3 regions of the Tunturiibacter gelidiferens genome follow, and region 3 is predicted to be linked to each of the others. Evidence: riboswitches for the same ligand, from Rfam matches in the RefSeq annotation. Region 3 holds a riboswitch; each other region holds the start of a gene.
The links. A riboswitch is a leader RNA that binds a small molecule or an ion and turns the genes downstream of it on or off. The one in region 3 is predicted to bind cobalamin.
Positions count from the first base shown of each region.

Region 1: it holds a riboswitch for cobalamin, as region 3 does, so the genes downstream of both, cobG (precorrin-3B synthase) here and RBB81_RS22035 (TonB-dependent receptor) in region 3, are expected to answer to the same signal.
Region 2: it holds a riboswitch for cobalamin, as region 3 does, so the genes downstream of both, cobU (bifunctional adenosylcobinamide kinase/adenosylcobinamide-phosphate guanylyltransferase) here and RBB81_RS22035 (TonB-dependent receptor) in region 3, are expected to answer to the same signal.

Region 1 covers NZ_CP132938.1:4,056,564-4,059,803, reverse strand. The annotation lists gene ispG (flavodoxin-dependent (E)-4-hydroxy-3-methylbut-2-enyl-diphosphate synthase) at 1-537, opposite strand, end outside; tRNA gene RBB81_RS17705 (tRNA-Arg) at 603-679, shown strand; cobalamin riboswitch at 935-1,128, shown strand; gene cobG (precorrin-3B synthase) at 1,184-2,521, shown strand; gene RBB81_RS17695 (precorrin-8X methylmutase) at 2,524-3,147, shown strand; gene RBB81_RS17690 (precorrin-2 C(20)-methyltransferase) at 3,159-3,240, shown strand, end outside.
Region 2 covers NZ_CP132938.1:1,660,553-1,663,792, forward strand. The annotation lists gene RBB81_RS07635 (cobyrinate a,c-diamide synthase) at 1-1,089, opposite strand, end outside; gene cobU (bifunctional adenosylcobinamide kinase/adenosylcobinamide-phosphate guanylyltransferase) at 1,086-1,616, opposite strand; cobalamin riboswitch at 1,765-1,939, opposite strand; gene hemG (protoporphyrinogen oxidase) at 1,966-3,240, opposite strand, start outside.
Region 3 covers NZ_CP132938.1:5,138,399-5,141,638, reverse strand. The annotation lists gene RBB81_RS22050 (nuclear transport factor 2 family protein) at 1-28, opposite strand, end outside; gene RBB81_RS22045 (hypothetical protein) at 73-246, opposite strand; gene RBB81_RS22040 (AraC family transcriptional regulator) at 355-1,329, shown strand; cobalamin riboswitch at 1,453-1,647, shown strand; gene RBB81_RS22035 (TonB-dependent receptor) at 1,716-2,660, shown strand; gene RBB81_RS22030 (hypothetical protein) at 3,006-3,209, opposite strand.

The sequences.
Region 1 (3,240 bases), 1.1 Mb from region 3:
CATCGCCTCCATCATCACGTCGCGAGCGGCCAGGGGATTGGCCGACTTCGAATTTTCGTCCATCATCTTCGTCAGCAGCGCCTGATCGAGCGAACCCCAGTTCACACCAATCCGCACCGGCTTTTGATGCTCAACCGCAACCTCAACCATCGTCCGGAAGTTGTCATCGTCCTTCCGACCGATCGACACATTGCCCGGATTGATCCTGTACTTCGCGAGCGCCTTCGCCGTCTCGGGATACTTCCGCAGCAGTAGGTGACCGTTGTAGTGAAAGTCGCCAATGATCGGAGTCGACCAGCCCTTCTTCGCCAGCTCCTCGACGATCGCCGGCACAGCCTTCGCCGCCTCGTCATTGTTGACCGTCACGCGCACCATCTCCGAGCCGGCGCGAGCCAGCGCCGCAATCTGCTGCACCGAACTCTCGACATCAGCCGTATCCGTATTGGTCATCGACTGCACCACAACCGGCGAATCCGACCCAACTCGAACTCCACCAATGTTCACCGTTACCGCACGTCGACGCTGTATCTCAGGCATAAACTCTCCACCCTCAAGTTTACCACCGCAACACCAACAACCTACGCGATACACTACCGAAACGTGGCCCGGTAGCTCAGTTGCATAGAGCAGCGCACTCCTAACGCGAAGGTCGCAGGTTGGACTCCTGCCCGGGCCACCACCAGCAAAAATATCTGAAGCTCGGTACCCGTCAGGACTCCTGCCCAAGCCACCACGCCACAAATGTCCGAATCGCGCTTCGCGTCAGGACTCCTGCCCGGGCCACCACCAGCAAAAAATATCTGAAGCTCGGTACCCGTCAGGACTCCTGCCCAAGCCACGACCGCCAAACGAACCCCAAACGCAAGCCTGACAAAGCGTTGACATCTGTTGCTTTACACGAATTCACGACGTTGTTCGGAATATTTATCTGATCTATACTCGAACTGTTTCCGGTGGTTGCTTCCAAGGAGCAAACCAAAAGGGAATCCGGTGAGAATCCGGAACTGCCCCGCAGCGGTAATCAGGAACGAAAGCTCTAAACAAAGCACTGGTCTGGTTGCGGACTGGGAAGCTGGAGCCATTAGGTAGCCTGTGAGTCCGAAAACCTGCCGAAAACAGTGCCTAAATTGGGCACAATGACACACGCTTCCGAGGGGAAGGTCGGGTGGCCGCAGCCTAATTCATGAGCTGCGTTTCCCGACGATTCTTGCGGCGGCGAGTCAAGAAAGAAAGTCGCATGATGAGAGTTGGAGAGAGTTTCTGCCCTGGAATTCTTCATGCCGTCCAGGCGAAAGACGGTCTACTCACTCGGATAAGAGTGCCGGGAGGGATGATTACTCCAAGCCAACTCACCGCTGTCGCAGAACTTTCCGCTTCATTCGCGGATGGGAACGTCGACATCACTTCACGATCAAATATCCAACTGCGGGCCATTAAGACTAAAGATCTCAGCTCCTTAGTTCACGGTCTCGACCTCGCGGGCTTTCTTCCATCACCGTTACATGACCGAATCCGCAATATTGTGGCAAGTCCCTTCGCAGGCTTAGGCTTCGGCGAGATCTTGGATACTCAGCCATTCGTTCGAGAGCTAGATCGTCGTCTCATCGCCGATCATGTGATAGCCGGTCTACCGCCTAAGTTCAGTTTTGCCATCGATGGCGGAGGACGCTGGTTTGGTCGCGACTGCGACGATCTCGCCCTACGAGCAGTGAACGTTGATAACACGCCTCTGTTTCACCTCGCAATCGGGGGGATCCTGTCTGGCTTTGGCGTAAGAGTCGATGAGGCCGTGGACTGCATACTCGAGGCTGCAAAGATGTGCGTCGAGATCTCAAAAGAACTCGAAATGCCTGCAAGGGGAAGGAAAATCGCGTCAGCACCAAGAGCGATGAATCGATTGCTCGACGCGTTATCTGATTTTCTCGTGGCTTGTCCGTTTCCCGACGGTTTAGGCGACGTCGACGATATGCCGGTAGGAATCTACCCATGCGAGCGAGTGGGTTTCGTAGACTTGGTTCCCTCGGTTCCTCTTGGACGACTAACTGCAGAGCAGATAAGGTGTATGGCCTCAATCGCAAAGAGATGGGATGGAGATATTCGATTGGCTCCATGGCGAGGTGTTGTCCTCGGATCTATTCCTGAAAGTTCGGTCAGTCAGATTACTGCAAAGCTTGAGGCAGTTGGTCTATCGTCTGATGGCAAAGATGGATACCGGGGGGTAGCTGCTTGTGCGGGCATTGTCGGCTGTGATGCCTCTCTGGCTGATGTGAGACATCATGCATCTTTGTTGGCGCTCCGCCTAGCCGGCCGCTACACACAACCAGGCTGGACGGTCAATATTTCAGGATGTGAAAAACAATGCGCGATGCGAAGTGGTGCGACCGCCGAACTGATAGCAAGTTCCTCGGGCTACAGTTTGCGGATCAATGGGCAATTTATTGCTTCAAACTGTTCGCTTGAATCTGCCATCGACAACGTGGCCGCATGTCAGGCAGAAATACCCATTGAGGTTTTTTCGTGAGGATGATTTATAAGAAAGACGCGCAGGATATTTATCGAGAATCCTTTGAGATTATCAGGGCTGAGTCCGACCTGTCCGCCTTTACACCAGACCTCGCTCGGGTGGTGGTAAGGATGATTCACGCATGCGGGATGACGGATCTGCCGCAATACGTCTCTGCCTCACCGACTGCGATTGAAGTTGGTGAGCAGGCGCTCCTCGCAGGAAAGCCCATATTTTGTGATGCAAATATGGTGGCAAATGGGATTACCCGATCCAGGCTTCCAAAAGACAATGAAGTGATCTGCACCCTGAGCGATCCAAAAACTGGTGAGATAGCGAGGAGATTTGACACGACTCGCAGTGCGGCAGCTCTGGAACTTTGGCGCGACAAGCTTGACGGTTCTATTGTCGTGATCGGAAATGCACCCACGGCTTTGTTCCACCTGCTCGAAATGCTCGAAGCAGGTGCACCGACTCCCGCTCTCATCATCGGCGTTCCTGTTGGCTTCGTCGGCGCTGCGGAGTCCAAGATGGCGCTAGAGACTAACCCCCTGAATCTACCTTATTTGACAATACGAGGACGTCGCGGTGGAAGCGCCATCGCAGCGGCTGCCGTCAACGCTCTGGCAAGTGAGGAAGAATGATCGAGAGCACGATGCCAGGACAACTATTCGGTGTTGGACTAGGACCTGGCGATCCAGAGCTTATCACTCTCAAAGCTCTACGCATCATCAGGC
Region 2 (3,240 bases), 2.0 Mb from region 3:
GGTCATCTGCATCGAGAGTGGCAGCACGTCAGCCATTGCGAAGGTCTCTCCGCTGGCGGTGCTAAGGCTCTTGGACAGATAAATCATTCCACCGCACTCCGCATAGATCGGTCTTCCCGAAGCAGCGAAGGCACGAACATCATCCAGCATGCTCCGATTGTTGCTCAACTGTTCTGCATGGAGTTCGGGATATCCTCCTCCTAAGTAGAGTCCGTCCAGTCCTGTTGGAAGACACCTATCGTGCAGTGGACTGAACTGAACGATCTCGGACCCCTGTTCGCGCAGTAGATCCAGATTGTCCTCGTAATAGAACGAGAAAGCGTGATCCGATGGCACGCCGATTCGCACAGCTTCTTCAGATTGCGAGTGCCTCACGCCTGAATCCTGATCCTCGTTCAGCTTCAAACCGCACTGGAGTTCAAGCAAACGATCAAGATCGAAGAACCTTTCTGCAAGCGCAGCCAGTGTGTCGATCGCAGTATCATCTTCAGTCGCAGCCTCAGCTGCACCCTGCAGGCCTAGATGCCGCTCGGGAATTGCGATCGTCTGATCACGGGGCAGCCAACCCAGAATCTTCGTCCTGCACGAGGTCTCAATCGCCGCCCGCAGCATCTCGTAGTGCCTCTCGGTCGCAACGCGATTCAAAATCACACCCGCAAGCCGCAAATCCGGATCGAACATCTCAAAGCCGAGCAGAACCGCAGCGATGCTCCTAGCTGTTTTCGCGGCGTCGACGACCAGCACCACAGGCAGCATTAGCAGCTTGGCGATCTCCGCTGTACTGCCCGCTTCTGTGTTTCCGCTCTTCCCATCGAACAATCCCATCATGCCTTCAGCGACCAGAACATCCGCTTCTCGCGCGGCATCTCGCAGAACGTTGCGATTAGCCTCTTCGCTCAGCATCCATGTATCAATATTTCGAGCCTTTCGCCCGCATATTCGCGTGTGATGTCCAGTATCCAGAAAGTCGGGTCCACATTTAAATGGCTGCACAGCGAGCCCACGTCGTCGGAGCCCCGCCATAATCGCCAGTGCAACCGTCGTCTTGCCAACGCCGCTAGCGGTGCCCGACACTAACAGGCCTCTCACAGCGTCACCTCAAGATGTCCCTTCAAGGCAAGCGGCAGTCCCGCCACCATCAACACAACATCATCGGCAACTCTTGCCACGCTTTGATTGATCTCGCCCAGCAAATCGCGATATCGCCGCCCCAGGGGATACGCCGGCACCACCCCGCTGCCTACCTCGTTCGAAACCAACACCACTGAACAACTTGCCGACCGCAACGCCTCACATAAAGCCTCGACGCGCCGATCCACAGCCCCCCGATCGTCACCTTCGGCCTCAAGAAGATTCGCTGCAAAGATCGTCAGGCAATCAACCACCATCACATCGCAGCTGGATCCCCGCTGCGCCAGCACCTGAACCAGCTCCAGTGGCTCCTCCACGGTGATCCACTCTGCCGGCCGCTCTTCGCGATGCCGTTCGATCTTCCTCTGCATCTCGTCGTCCGAGACCTTCGCCGTCGCCACAAAGATCACGCGGCTCTCTCGCTCGGCAAGCTGTTGCGCATAACGGCTCTTGCCGCTGCGAACGCCACCAAGAACGAGTGTCACGGAACTCTGGCGCATCTCCTGCATCGTTAGCTCCTCGCCCGGCATCTTTCGAAGCAATCGAGCAGAGCGGGATGAATTTTAGGCAGCGCTCGGGCAGACTCTTACAGTCGGCGAGAATGCTCTCCAGCTCTCCCAGCGAAGCTGAATCAAGCCTGATCGGCCACCAGCAGGTCTCCTGACTTACGCTTCGTCGAGCTCTGACTCACCTTCCCAGGACGAATCCCAGTGGCTTAGTACCAATCGTCAAAACTCTCAGCGCTTACAGTTACGGGGTAGCGACGGATTCACACCGTCTTCCCAACACCAGTGTAGAAAAAGACTATCCCGGTCATTGCGCCGGGTCAAATCTTTACAACTCCGCGACCTCCGCTAGACCTTCGCTCTCCCGTGCCATCCGCCGCGCCGCAACCCGAGCATCGCGCACCAGATCGGGCACGCCCACGCCATGATACCCGTTGCCGAGCAACCACAATCCGTCGAGCGCGCTCACTCGCTCATCGAGCTTCTTCATCCGCTCCAGATGTCCCACTGCGTACTGCGGAAGACTGCGAGGCCAACGTCGCACCACAGTGACCTGCGGCTCCGGCAGCGGACCCAGAATCCTCGCCAGCTCCATCCGCGCCACAGCGGCTGTCTCGTCATTACCGCACCGCATCAGCCGTTCGGCCGCTTTCCCGCCAAAGAAGGCTCGCACCAGCCGTCCTCCCTGCGGTACCCGGTCTTCAAACTTCTGATCGACAAAGGTACCCGCAAGCAGCAGACTATCGGAGCCTGGCGGCACCAGAAAGCCGAACCCGGGCGGAACAGGAAACTTCGCGGCGTCAGGAAATCCAAATGCTGCTACCACCGCAGAGCTTGCGTCCATCTCCATCAAAGGAGCGACCTCGGGGTCCACCGGAGACAGTAGGGAACACGCAACATCGACCGGCGCAGCCATCATCACTGCGTCGAAACGTTCGACACCTCGCGCCGTTCCTACCAGCCATCCCTCTTCGCCGTACGAGATGAACCTTACCTCCGCGAGCAGTCGAACCCAATCCTCAGGAATCGCAGCGATCATACGATCCACCAGCGTTCCCATGCCGCTCCTCAATGTTGTAAACACGGAGTGTCTCTTTGCCGCAACACTCGCCTGCAATGCGCCTATCAAACTGCCGCGCTCCCGCTCCATCGCGACAAAGGGAGCCATCACCGCACGCACGCTCAACTTCGTCACATCGCCGCCAAACACGCCGCTCAGAAGGGGTGCTCCTATCTTTGCCAGCACCTCATCTCCAAAATGGCGGCGAACAAACTCCGCAACGCTCTCGTCCTGGTCAGGGGCGGCCTCACGCAACTCCTCTGCTCGTCCCATCTCTTCGTGATACGCCAGCTTCGCCGCAGCGCTGAACATATCCGAAGCATCCATCGCATCGAGATCGACCGGCACCATCATCCGCATACCATCCGGCATCGCCTGCAGCTTCTTGTCCACCAGCACATAGGTCTTGCGCGTCGCGTCATTCGACGGCATCACTTCATTGCCCAGGCCAAGCTCTTCTGCCAGCTCCCGCGCCCACGGCTTCTCCGTCACCCACGCATCGGGCCCGCATTCAATGACGAACCCGCCTTCATGAACCGTCTC
Region 3 (3,240 bases):
CGAGTGCGATTGCCTGTTCCTTGCTCATGTCTATGCTCCTTCGAACTGCGCCGATTGGCCGCTAAACATACCCTATCTGTGAAGCATTACGGTCAGAACAAAAGCAAACAGAGCAATGATACCGACAACTGTGCCAAGAAGGCCCGTCGCGATAAAGATCGTTGCCGAGCGTTTGTTCTCGGGTTTGGGCGGGGTGATGCCGACTGTCATGATGAAGCCGTCGACTACTCCCTGGATAAGTCCCATCTCAGTTTCCTCTCCCTAGAGATACCGGATTTTCAATGGGCGCATGTGGCTGATCTTGCGGTAGGTTGTCTGTTCTTGCTGGATCTATGATGAATAAGGAGATCGTGCATGACTGGGTTCGGTGGCGGGACAGGCAGCGAAGGTCGAGGAAACGGAGTGCTTAGTAGGCTCGACGCCACCCCTTGCCACGACCCGATGAGGTCGAAACGCATCTCCGTCTTGATGGAAGGGGAGTCGGTGCCTCTGCTCCCTGGACAACCCACTACCAATAACGCACGCTCACCCTGGACTGGCATGATGCTGGAGAGGCATCGCCTCGGCGCAGTAGCCATACCGGAACATGAGCACACAACGTTTTGTCTGCATCTTCAATCCAGTGGTCCGGTCGAGATGGACTGGCACAGCTCCGGACAGAAAGGCTGTGTCCGATCAGATGTTGGCAGCCTAATCCTACTGGCGCCGGGGACCCGAGACAGCCTGCTCTGGTATGGGCCTTCGCAGCGTATCGTGGCATCCCTGGAGCCATCGCTGCTTAGTCAGGCTGCCGAACAAATTGGTATCAGAGGGCCGTGCGACTTCGAAAATCAGTGGTCGTTTCAAGATGAACAGTTGCGTCTCCTGCTAACGGAGATGGAGCGAGAGATGAACGCAGGCTGGCCCATGGGATCTCTTTATGGAGATATATTGGGGATGTCCTTGTCGATAGCTCTCATCAAGAAGTATGGGCTTACTTCATCGGCCCCCGCCAGAATAAAAGGCGGGCTTTCGCGCCCGAATCTCCGGCGAGTGCAGTCATACATAGAAGCAAATCTGCATCGGGATATTCGCCTCCAGGAGTTGGCGGCCCTCACAGACTTAAGTGTCTTTCACTTCGCACGGTCTTTTAGGGAGAGTTCAGGATCCACGCCGCATCAATACATCGTGAGTATGAGAGTCCAGAAGGCGAAGACACTTCTCTTGCGAGCAGAGTGGACTATTCAACAGGTTGCTTCCGCTACCGGGTTTTCGGATGGAGGTCGGTTCTCGAAGATCTTCCGGAAGTTCACGGGGATAAGTCCGACCGTCTGGCGACGAACGGTTTAGCTCATCGCACCGGGGATCGTTGCGCAGCGTGCTCACAGACTGAATTACTCAACTGCTGAAACCGTGAAAATCGTCACTGGAGACAATCCTGTTGATATCGCAAACTTTTCTCTTATGCTAGTTTGTAAGAGAAACATCCTAGGTGCCCGCGAGGGCATAAAAGGGAAGCCGGTGTGAGTCCGGCATGGTCCCGCCACTGTAATCAGGAAAAGACCCTTCACTAGCCACTCAGTCCATCGGGGAAGGCGAAGCGTCAGGAGCCGCTCAACAGCAGCTTCGCCTGTAAATCAGGAGACCTACCCAGGAGAAGTCGTGATTCTACCCCGCGTGGAAACGGGGGCGATCGCTCACTCATCCTGAGCTTAGCCTGATTACCACGCCATTTTTTGAGGCGTAATGCTGCTATCGAAGTCAAGCTCTCCTTCCATCAAAACGCTCCTGTCTCTTCTAGCGTTCGCATCGCTCGTTCTAACACATCGCTTCTGCGAGCCGCAACCGGAGGCAGCATCTCCGGTGCCATCACCGACCGGAGCGGGGCCGTTGTCGTAGGAGCAGCGCTCAAGCTGGTCAACACCGCTCAGCAGACAACCTACAACACAGTCTCCGACAAACAGGGCTTCTACACCTTTCCAAATCTTCCAGTAGGTCACTACGACATTGACATCGCCGCGATAGGCTTCAACGCGCAGCGAAAAACCGGCCTGTCTGTAGACGCCGACTCCGCTCTACGCATCAACGCCTCCCTGGAAATCGGTACACGATCCGACGTCGTAGTCGTCACCAGCGAAGCCGGCGTTCAGGTCGACACCACCGCCACCCATCTGGGCGAAGTAGTCTCCGGAGATCAGATGACCGCTATCCCCCTCAACGGCCGCAGCTACACCGACCTGCTCGCCATCCAGCCCGGCGTCGCCCCTATCTCAACCCTTCTGCCCAGCTCCGTCATCATGGCCGGAGTCACTGGTGGCCTCGATCCCTCCGGCGACGCAAACCCCGGCAACCTCTCCATCAACGGTCAGCGCGAATCCTCCAACGGATTCCTGGTCAACGGAATAGACGTTCAGGAGCACATGAATGGAGGCACCTCCGTCATCCCGAACCTAGACTCCATCGAAGAGTTCCGCGTCCTCACCGCCAACTTCGATCCCGAGTATGGCAACTACAACGGCGGCATCGTCACCGTTGTCAGCAAATCAGGCACAAATCGCTTCCGCGGCAAAGCCTTCGAGTTCTTCCGCAACACCAACCTCGACGCCAGGGGCTACTTCGATCGAACCCGCGCCCCCTTCAATCAAAATCAGTTCGGCGGAGCCATCGGCGGCCCCATTTAGCAGGACAAACTATTCTTCTTCGCCGACTATCAGGGAACCCGGACCACGCAGGGCGTCTCCACGGGGAACATCTCCGTCCCCTCCCTCGCACAACGCTCCGGCAACTTCGACGACCTCACCGGATCTGTCAGCGGTTCCTATCTCGCATCGCTGCTGAGCCAGCAACTAGGACGCACCATCACCGCCGGCGAACCTTACACCAGCGTCTTTCCTGACGGAAACATCCCCCAGAGCGCATGGTCCGCCCCCGCAAAAAATCTTCTCCAATACATCCCCTCCCCAAACGTCGGCCAAAATCAGTTCTCCAGCTCCTCCTTCTCGCAAACCGTCCGCGACGATAAAGGGTCAGCACGAGTCGACGGCAACAGCCGGTTCGGCCAGCTGTCCGGCTACTATTTCATCGACGACTACAGCCTCGACAACCCGTATCCTGGCTCCGTCGCTGGTGCGAGCATCCCCGGATTCGACGCTCTCTTCATCGGTCGTGCCCAACTCTTCTCCGTCGGCGACACCAAGGTCATCGGAGCAAACAAAGTCAACGAATTCCACATCGGCTACCTCCGCAACGCCAACATCATCG